2 regions of the Marinoscillum sp. HNIBRBA16962 genome follow, and region 1 is predicted to be linked to the other one. Evidence: riboswitches for the same ligand, from Rfam matches in the RefSeq annotation. Region 1 holds a riboswitch; the other holds the start of a gene.
The links. Region 1 has a riboswitch for cobalamin ahead of metE (5-methyltetrahydropteroyltriglutamate--homocysteine S-methyltransferase). Riboswitches for the same ligand answer to the same signal wherever they lie in the genome.

Region 1 (5,488 bases):
GCTTCTGTGGAAAAGGGGCCTGATCGAAGTTCTTCCCATCTTTCCTGGAGTTGAGCTATATAGACAGGGTCTTGCATGAACCGATTCCACCAGAATGGATTCAGCCAATAGTCATGGGGGCAAATCTGATTAAAATTCCAGGCCCACCCGTCGGTTTCCCATCCGTCACAGTAGTCAGCGTTACCAAATGCCAGGTTGTAATCCCAGGGAGGCCCCATGACTAACCTGCCATCATTACTGTCCTTATCTTTATAAAAATAGGTGCTCAGTCTGTAGCTATCAACGTTACGATTTATCTCAGATAACAGAGAATAATCTACAAATGACCGGATATTGATAAATCGCCGGTAACCATAGACAGGATCAGTAAACTGACTGCTTGCCAGTGCTTCTTCAAAGCCGGAAACATAAGTCCTGATGTAGTCTAGCTGGGTAGAAGTAATATCTTCAGGGTCCGGTTCTTCTACCTGAAAAAAAATCTCCTGATAGTCCTGCTCCCTGTTTGGTGGTGGGAAGGAGGAGGCCCAACCTTTTACAGTTTCGCCATCATTTGTTTTATCAATCTTAATGATATATCCACCGGTCAGATCATCCCCGGTGTTTTCATCAGGATTCAGGGTACTTATATCTATCCGGTCCCCATCGCGTTTGATCTTTTCCATAAATACATAAACTCCCTTATAGTCATTATTGATAACCAATTCACAAAACCTGGTACGACTGCCATACCAGCCCATCCTGGACCAGAGATAGAAACTGAGGTGATTTCTCATCAGCGATTTATCAGAGTAGGGGCCGTATAATACCCAATCCTCTTCTTTAGGAAGCCCGAGCACCATGGCAGACGTGTCTTCATTATTGATGGTTCGTAGTTCCAGTCCGTAGCTTTTCTTATCAAAAAACTGGCTGGACTGTCCTCTTAGTTCTATCCCTGCATATCCATCATAATCATTTGCAGGATCTGTTACCTGATTGATCACCCCGGGTTCGTTATCGATGATTTTCAGTGTGGAAAAAACTTTAGGTTCGTCCGGGATTTCCTGTTCATCAGTATCAATGATGATAATAGGGAGATTGGAAGACTGGAAATCTACCTGAGCTTTTATGGCTATGGAGCTTAGAAAAAATAAGCTAAATACATAGAGGTATCTTTTCATGTTCATATGTTGCTAAAACAAGCTGGACCGCATAGGCGGCTTGTTGCCTTAATTTAACCCTGTTGATACTATTACCCTAATATTATTATACTTATAGTACAGGCTGTCACGATTCATATATATTTTCATTGTTGCTAAATAATCAGCAGAAATGAGCTACCTTTGTAGCGTATTAAAAAAAATAATTTGAATAACTTTTCTCAATTGGGTCTTTCCGACTCAATCCTCAGAGCCGTATCTGAGTTAGGCTTTGAAACACCATCCAAAATTCAGTCTGAAGCAATTCCGTTATTAATTTCTCAGGACATTGATTTCATAGGCCTGGCGCAGACCGGTACCGGTAAAACCGCGGCTTTTGGTCTCCCACTAATAGAAAAGGTAGACACCACTAAAGACTACACCCAGACGCTGGTGCTCGCTCCTACAAGAGAGCTTGGGCAGCAGATCGGCGATCAGTTGAAAGCATTTGGCAAATACATCAAAGGCCTGAAAGTGGAAACTGTATACGGAGGAGCGCCCATACAGGTACAGATCAAATCCATCAAAAGCAAGTCTCCTCAGGTCATCATCGCTACACCAGGCCGTCTGATGGATCTGATGAAGCGAAAAGTTATAGACATCAGTAAGATCAAAACCCTGGTTTTGGACGAAGCGGATGAAATGCTGAACATGGGCTTTAAGGAGGACATTGATACCATCCTTTCTTTTACTTCAGGAGAATCCATGGTCTGGTTGTTTTCGGCCACTATGCCGCCGGAGATCCGGCAGATCGTAAAGACCTACATGGTAGACCCTCAGGAAGTAAGGGTTACCCCAAAAAATGTAATTAACGAAAACATTTCTCACCATTACTACCTGATCAACCGGGAAGATAAAACAGAAGCGATCGTCAGGATGCTGGATGCGGAACCGGACATGCTGGGGATCATTTTTTGCCGGACCAAGAGCGATACCCAAAAGCTCGCCGATGAGCTATCAGGCAGGGGATATCCGGTGGAGGCTCTGCATGGAGACCTGAATCAGAACCAGCGTGACCGGGTGATGAACAAATTCAAAACCCACAAGATCAAGCTGGTTGCTGCTACAGATGTAGCCGCAAGGGGAATAGATGTAAAAAGTATCTCGCATGTGATCCATCACTCCCTACCGGATGATGTAGAGTACTATACTCACCGAAGTGGACGAACAGCCAGAGCCGGAGAGAAGGGAGTTTCTGTTTCGCTGGCTACCCGCGGCGACTTACGTAAAATCAATCAGTTTGACAAAAAACTGAAGCTTGGGCTGCAAAAATCCAAATTGCCTTCAGTTGTTGAGATCTCACAGCAGCGCCTTATGAAATGGGTAAGTGAGGTGAAGTCTGTGCAGGACCTACCTGACAAAGCGATCACCGACGAAGTGGAAGCCCAACTGTCCTCTCTCTCTAAAACGGAACTTATTGAACGATTGGTTGCATTGGAAATGGGACAGATTGATCAGAAGAGCAAAGAGCTGGAAGAACCCTATCACGAGAAGGAAGATTTTTATAAAGATGCTCCAAAGAAAGGTAAAGGCCGTCGGGACAGGGGAGGGTTTAATCACTCCGGCAAAAGATCCGGAGGAGACTTTAAGCGTCCGAAAAAATCAGGAGGTAAGAGCCATAAAAAAAGTAACCGGTCTTTTTCCAGACGGAGAAAGGGTTGATCTTTAGTAGCTTTCAGTTGGTTGAAAGTTGCAGTTCAGTTATCTTTGGGAGTAAGTTCTTTACTTGATTTCTTAATCAAAATCGATTGCGGTTCCGGTATTTTACTATTAGAATATTGGGATTAAAAGGGAATCATGTGACCGACCAGGTGTGGTTGGGAATCATGAGCTGACGCGCAACTGTAATTCTGATCAGGGAGAAATGCCTTGATAGTTATGTCTTCACAAAAAAGACCATTGTTTCGTCTGAGACGGGATGAGAAGGGAGTGAAGATCAGATAAGCCAGGAGACCTGCCGTTTTCGACCTCTGTCAGAGCTGTTTGACGGGGGATTTGACAATGCTTTCGCGTTATTTGAAGCAGGTCAAAGAGGCTTTTCAGTTTGTGGGATCTTTTATCCCGTTCCTCTTTTACCCGTTCCTATAAGGCATTGTGAAGTTAGGCTAAGGGCTTTTAAAATCATGTTCAATTTTTTTAAAAGCTTTAAAAATGCGCACACACAATTTAGGTTACCCCAGAATCGGGAACCATCGGGAGCTTAAAAAAGCCTGTGAAAACTACTGGTCAGGCAAAGGTTCTCTTGAAGAATTGCTGGCTGTTGGTAAGAAAACCCGAAAAACCAACTGGAACCTTCAGAAAGAAATGGGGATCGACCTCATCCCTTCCAATGATTTTTCCTACTACGATCAGGTGCTTGATATGTCCCTGACTTTGGGGGCTATCCCTGAACGATACGAACCCCTGATGTTGGGGGATTTCACAGAGTTGGATCTTTATTTTGCAATGGCCCGTGGCTTTCAAAAGAAAGGTCATGACATCACTGCCATGGAGATGACCAAATGGTTTGATACCAATTACCACTACATCGTTCCGGAATTTACGAAAGACCAGACGTTTAGCGTCCACTCACGCAAACTCGCCAATGAGTTTCTGGAAGCTAAGGTCGAATGCGGGATCATTACCAAACCGGTAATTATAGGTCCCGTCTCTTATTTGCTGCTGGGCAAGGAAAAAGAAGATGGTTTTGACAAACTGGATCTTCTGGACAGGCTGTTGTCCGCTTATGAGGCCCTGTTACAGGATCTTGTAACTGTGGGGGGTGAATGGGTGCAGCTGGATGAGCCTTTTTTGGGTCTGGACCTGAACGAAAAAGCCAAAGAAGCTTTCCGTAAAACTTATTCTTTTATCAAAGAACGTTTTCCAACCCTCAAAACACTTGTAGCCACATATTTCAATGGATTGGAGGATAATGCGGAAGTTGCTGCTTCATTGCCGGTATGCGCACTTCATATTGATCTGGTGCGCGATCCGGATCAGCTTAATAAGATCCTGGACTTAGCTCCGGAAGGCCTTACACTATCCCTTGGTCTGGTGGATGGGAGGAATATCTGGAAAAATGATTTTGAGCATTCTCTAAAACTGATCGAAAAGACTGTTGATAAACTTGGTTATGAGCGCGTTTTTGTGGGTCCTTCATGTTCGCTGTTGCATGTGCCCTGCGATCTGGAGCTGGAAACCAATGAAAAAGCTCTCCCTAACGAAATTAAGAATTGGCTGGCGTTTGCCAGGCAAAAGCTGGACGAGGTGGTGACTATCGCCAGCTTGGCTGAGCGAAAAACTTCCGAGGTGTTACAGTCAAAGCTCGAGGAAAACAGACAGGCTGTGGCTTCCAGGAAAACTTCTGATCTGATACACAGTCAGGAAGTAAAGACCCGATTGGGTGCTTTGAACGAGGGTGATGCATCTCGTAACAGCCCCTTTTCCGCGCGAAGGGAGCTTCAAAAGAAGCGTATTAACCTGCCGCAATACCCCACTACCACCATTGGCTCCTTTCCACAAACTGCGGAAGTGAGAAAGCTTCGTTCACGATTTAAAAAAGGTGAGTTAACTCAGGATCAGTACGACGCGGAAATTGAGAAAGCAACCATTGAAGCGATAAGAATACAGGAAGAGATTGGTTTGGATGTGCTGGTTCACGGTGAATTTGAGCGAAACGATATGGTGGAGTATTTCGGTGAGCGGCTCCAGGGTTTTGTGTTTACCAGGTTTGGGTGGGTACAGAGCTATGGAAGCCGATGCGTAAAGCCACCGATTATCTATGGAGATGTGAGCCGTCCGGAGGCCATGACCGTCCGATGGTCTTCCTTTGCTCAGTCTCAAACTGAAAAGCCGGTAAAAGGAATGCTTACCGGGCCGGTAACCATACTGCAATGGTCGTTTGTAAGAAATGACCAACCCAGATCGGAAACGAGTCTTCAGATCGCATTGGCTATCCGGGATGAGGTACTGGACCTGGAAAAGGCCGGGATACGGATTATCCAGGTGGATGAGCCAGCTATCAGAGAAGGACTTCCGCTCCGCAGAGACAATTGGACAGCATACCTGAACTGGGCGGTAAAAGCTTTCAAAGTAGCTACCTGTGGCGTGAAAGACGAGACACAGATCCACACTCACATGTGCTATTCGGAGTTTAATGATATCCTTGAGCACATCGCCTCCATGGATGCGGACGTGATCACCATTGAGTGCTCACGATCACAAATGGAGCTGCTGGATGCATTTGGGGATTTTAACTATCCGAATGAGATCGGACCCGGAGTGTATGACATTCACTCACCCAGAGTACCGTCAAGGGAGGAGATGGTAAAACT
Region 2 (5,488 bases), 2.2 Mb from region 1:
TTCAATAAGCTTGCCATCATTAAGTGGGTTATAATTAGCATCAGACCCCCCGGAACAGACTACCCACACATCTCCATCAGCATCCAAAACCATTTGCGAAGGACTATTTCCGGCCTGGATATCTCCGGTCTTTTCTTCTGCATTCAAATCAACAATTGACACAGTAGTAGAAAAGTTATTTGACACGAAAAGTTTACCATCAGAAATAATGACTCCTTCAGCACCAAAATCCGTAGTGATGGACTTTTCTATTGAACCCGTTTCAAGATCAAAAATTGTTACCTGCCCAGGATCTGTAAAACTCACCCATTCTGTCAGGTATCCTTTCCCATCTAAAGAAGTCATATATCTGGGTAACGAAACATTTTCAATGGTAAACTCTAATTTAAGGCTATCTATACTCGCTGCTTCTACCTTATTGGAATTGTTAACCACTGTATATAAAAGATCATTATCACCAATATGAATAGACTGGACTACATCTCCGAGCAATTTGTCATTAACAGAACTGAAAAGATTATTGGTTACTGTACCCTCTGCATTTATAAAACTCAAGGATCCGTCTCCCTCACCATAGTTCCCCTCATTGGCAACAAAAACTCCGCCTTCAAACTGACCTGTATTCTCAGGCTCGGGATCATTGCTGTCACAAGAGATCCATAGCAATGGCAGAAAAAATAAAAAGCATTTAAAAAAGTAATTTCTCATGTTATAACTATTTGTATTTGATTAAAAGATTTAATTGATAGTTTCTTCCGGGCATAGCTCGATTGATCAGGTTTTCATAGTCCTGGTCAAATAGATTTTTTATGCTTCCGTCTGCTATTAAGGTTAGCTTTCCCATATGAAATTCCTTATCAATTCTTAAATCCACCAGAAAAAATGAAGCCACAGACTGAATTTCTGTGTTATCCAGGGTGGTATACCTTTTTCCTGTAAGCTGACTCCTAACAGTTGCAGAGATCTTTTTCTGAAAGTTTTTCTGAACCTGAAAATTTGCATTGTGGAGTGGTGAATATGGTAACTGGTTGCCTGAATTGGTACCCGCCCCATTCAAAGATCTGGTAAAGGCATATCCACCAGCTATTTTAAGTGGATTTCCTAAAATACTGATCTTAAATGTGTTACCAGCTTCAAAACCGTAAATATTAACAGAGCGGAAATTTTGCGGTGCCCAGAAGCCAGCTGTAGTTGGAAGCCAGATAATCCAGTCTTCATACCAGGTCTGATAAGTAGTGAATGAAAATGTATTCCCCCAGTTCCCCTTTTTTCTTTTCCACGTAAAGCCGCCTTCGTGTGTAAAACCTGTTTCTGGCTTCAGATCCGGATTTCCACCAGGTTGCCAATAACGATCGTTTAGTGTTGGAAAACGAAAAGCAACGGATAGTTTATGGTTTGCTACCATATGATCATCGTCATCCTGGTAAATGCTTAGCTGGGTACCCAATGAAGGGGTAAACGGAAAATGATCCTGGTAAAAAGACTGCCTGAGATTTAGAGTGCTTTTCCACCACGGCAAAAATTGGTACTCAATAGACCCAAAAATATCTGATCGAAAATCCGTGAAATTCTCCGTATAATTTTCTGCTTTAGCTGTAGATAAATTCACATTTGAGCCAACTCTTAGAGCCAGTTTGTCATTTACTTCAAGCCAATAGGTTATTAAAGCTGAATACTGATTAGAAAAAGTTTGATCCGTTTCATTATAGATCTGATCATTACGCAGAAAAGCCAGCGTACTACTGAAGTTGCTACTTTTACCGTTAAACTCATAGCCTGCTGCTACTCTTATATTTTCAGTTTCTAAGTGATCATTCTGATCCGGACTTAGCTTTGATGGCTGGATATCACGATCATTTAGCGTAAGCTGAGCATCTGCAAAAAGATGGGAATACTGAGATATTTCCAGGTTTAGCTTTTGCTGAAGTCCAAAATTTAAAACTGAGGCGTTTTCCTGAGTGAATTCTTCACCATTCAAAGTGTAATCAAAATCATTTTCGATATAGCTTCGGAAAAGGCGTGTATCACCGGTTAGATTCCCACTTTTATACGCACTTTTTACTCCAATGAAGTTCCGACCAAAACTCCCAATCCCCATCTTCACTTGAGCGACGGGGTTTTCTCTGGCCGAAGGATTAGAATCTATCATTACCGTCCCCCCAATTGCCCCACTCCCATAAAGTGCTCCATCCCCACCTGACTGAAGGTCCAGCGACTCCATAAACCAAACCGGCCATTGAGAAAAATCCATCTGACCTAAGGTGGGGTAATTGGCAGGTATACCGTGCCATAGCACATTGGTTTGGCTTGCTGAAGTTCCTCGAAAAGAAATAGTAGCCAACTGCTGATTGCCGTACGACTTGAAATAAATCGAGCTTTTATCATTTAGTGCCTCTTCCAATGAAAAGTCACCGGGCTGCAAGGTTATCTGCTGGAAGTTACCACCAGCGGAAAATCGCTGAAAGTGGTTGCCAGAAACCGTGATTTCGTCTAAGAGCACAGAATCCTGCTGTGCAACAACTACAAAAGTCAGTGCCCATGAAAGGAAAAAAACGTATATTCTCATGACCATGAATCAAACTTTAAAGTCAATTCAAAGCCATCGGAAAAGAAACAGGAAGTATGGTAAACTTAAAGTCTATCAAGTTCCTATAGCTTTCGCCCGAAGCTTAGAAAAAATTAAATGATTGTGGCAGGTCTCCTGGCTTTTCCTTGTCTATCGCCTTCCCATCGTGACATTTATCGTCAGGACAGTGGCAAGATGTGATAGACATTTTTTCGGAATTACAGTTGCGGGGACAGCTCCGGACTGGATCAGCACTTTGCCAATCGCACCGGATTCCCTTTTAATACCGAACAAGCGAAACTTCGTCGGTAACCATAATCGCTGCAAAGCTAATGAATGATCGGATGAATTACATCGTCTGATTTTTTTTAAACAATTTTGGACCTATGAAAAATATCACTCTCCTCGCACTGATCATTATGGTTCTACCTGGCTGTTCACCTGAAAAAGAAACCAATCAGGACAATACCCGAACAGTCAGTCTGGAACTGGATTATGCGAAAAAGTTTACAATTGATGAAACCAAACTTACTGTCACTGAACCCTGGCCAGGAGCTGTAAATCCTATAGAATACCCATTAAAAGAAGTGCCAAAACGAGTAGTAGTAACATCAACCACTCACCTTCCTTATCTGGAGATGCTTGAGGTGGACCACACACTGGTAGGTTTTCCTAACACAAACTACATCAGCTCCGAAAAGATCAGAAAACGCGTGGAGGATGGTGAGATCACTGACCTGGGCCCTGATGGAAACCTCAACCTGGAGCTTCTTTTATCCCTTCAGCCGGATGTAGTGTTCGCCTTTGATATGGGTAATGAATCAAAATCACTGGATAAAATCACTGAGTCTGGGATTCCTGTCATCTATAATGCTGACTACCTTGAAACCTCAGCCCTGGGCCGCGCGGAGTGGATAAAATTTTTCGGGGCTTTTTATGGAAAGGAAGAGCGGGCAGACTCTATCTTCCAACGCATTGAAAATACTTACGACTCACTTAAAACACTTGCTTCATCGGCAAACAAACGTCCCACAATCTTAAGCGGGGTGATGTATGGGGATGCGTGGTTTCTGCCTGGCGGACAAAACTGGGCTGCAGAATTCTACCATCATGCCGGTGGCAAATATATTTGGGAAGAGGACTCCACCAGTGGCTGGCTGGAGATCAGCTTTGAATCGGTGTTTGACAAAGCCCATACTGCAGAATACTGGATCGGTATCAGCACCTTCAACACGAAGGAAGAGCTTGCCGGGCAGGATGAGCGCTACATGGAATTTGAAGCGTTTCAAAACAACCGGGTTTACAACTACAATAAGCGGATCAGCCCATCCGGAGGCTATGATTTCTTTGAGTCAGGATATGCGCGTCCGGATATTGTATTAGCCGATCTAATCAAAATATTACACCCTGAATTGTTGCCTGCATACGAAACTTACTATTTCCGGAAAGTACCATGATCCACCAGCAGCTTGAAGAGTCAAAGAAGAAATGGGTCCGGGTACTTGTCATACTGGCCTTTTTGCTATTGCTGTGCTTCATGGCTAACATCGGCCTTGGTTCGGTACAGATCTCTTTTGGTGGACTCCTACAATTCCTCTCGGGGCAGTCCACCGGTAGTGAAAGCTGGGATCTTATTCTAACAAACTTCAGACTTCCTAAAGCCATAACAGCCATTCTTGTAGGCAGCGCTCTGGGCATTAGTGGTTTACAGATGCAGACATTGTTTCGTAATCCTCTGGCAGGACCTTACATTCTTGGGATCAGTTCGGGAGCTGGTCTCGGCGTGGCAATCGCCATTTTTTTAGGGTTCTATCTCGGGGGCTTTTTAGAGCTCACAGGTATTGGAAGAAGCTGGTTGTTGGTGGCCTCTGCAGGACTGGGGTCATTTTTGGTCTTGTTGATCATCTCTGTGGCTGCGGCCCGGCTGAAGGACAGCGTAACCCTCCTCATTATTGGGTTGATGTTTGGTGCAGCCACCAGCGCTCTGGTCAGCATTCTACAGTTTTTTAGTCAGGCAGAAAACATACAGGCATACGTCATTTGGTCTTTTGGAAGCCTCGGAACCCTGAGCTGGGCAGAACTATCGGTCTTCATCCCCATCATTCTGATCGGGTTAGGAGCCTCTGTATTATTGTCAAAACCCCTGAATACCCTGTTACTGGGAGAAAGTTATGCTGCCAGCCTAGGTCTTAACCTGAAGAAAACCCGACTGCTGATCATCATTAATACAGCGGTACTTGCAGGTACCGTCACTGCATTTTGCGGACCGATCGCATTCTTTGGGGTGGCATTACCACACCTGACCAGGATGCTGTTTAACACTTCCAATCACCTTTTCCTTACCCCGCTAATTATCCTTTTTGGCTCAGCTCTCCTACTAATTTTTGATGTCATTGCCCAGCTGCCCGGTTCAGAGAGCACCCTGCCGATCAATGCTGTTACGGCGCTGTTTGGAGCTCCGTTTGTGATCTATATTTTGCTTCGAAAGAAAAATCTTAATTACTCGTTTAAGTCATGAGCTTACTTGAAACCAGATCATTGACTATCGGGTATCCTCAGCACAAGGGGGAAGACAGGACTCTGCAAAAAGACATTAATGTGCAGGTCCGCCCCGGAGAGATTGTATCTCTGATGGGACAAAATGGGGTTGGGAAAACCACCTTTATCAAATCCATTACCGGTCTGCTGCCAGTACTGGGAGGAGAGGTGCTCTTTGAAAATCAGAACCTGCGGACGCTGAGTAATAAGGATCTATCAAAGCGCGTCAGTCTCGTGCTGACCGAAAAACCTTTTTCTTTTAACATCTCGGTGCTCGAGTTAATAGCCATAGGTCGCCACCCATACAGCAACTGGATGGGGATACTCAGCCAGAAGGATAAGGACATGATAGAGTGGGCTTTTGAGGAAACACATACCAACTAC

Region 2: linked by a shared signal. The riboswitch ahead of AC3E9V_RS20280 (TonB-dependent receptor) and the one ahead of metE (5-methyltetrahydropteroyltriglutamate--homocysteine S-methyltransferase) in region 1 are both predicted to bind cobalamin.

Annotation. Positions count from the first base shown of each region.
Region 1 covers NZ_CM173603.1:2,682,678-2,688,165, forward strand. Annotated here, with positions in the region: gene AC3E9V_RS11380 (CotH kinase family protein) at 1-1,157, opposite strand, end outside; gene AC3E9V_RS11385 (DEAD/DEAH box helicase) at 1,344-2,837, shown strand; cobalamin riboswitch at 2,910-3,151, shown strand; gene metE (5-methyltetrahydropteroyltriglutamate--homocysteine S-methyltransferase) at 3,327-5,488, shown strand, end outside.
Region 2 covers NZ_CM173603.1:4,862,868-4,868,355, forward strand. Annotated here, with positions in the region: gene AC3E9V_RS20275 (DUF5074 domain-containing protein) at 1-708, opposite strand, end outside; gene AC3E9V_RS20280 (TonB-dependent receptor) at 716-2,566, opposite strand; cobalamin riboswitch at 2,675-2,898, opposite strand; gene AC3E9V_RS20285 (ABC transporter substrate-binding protein) at 2,953-4,023, shown strand; gene AC3E9V_RS20290 (iron chelate uptake ABC transporter family permease subunit) at 4,020-5,084, shown strand; gene AC3E9V_RS20295 (ABC transporter ATP-binding protein) at 5,081-5,488, shown strand, end outside.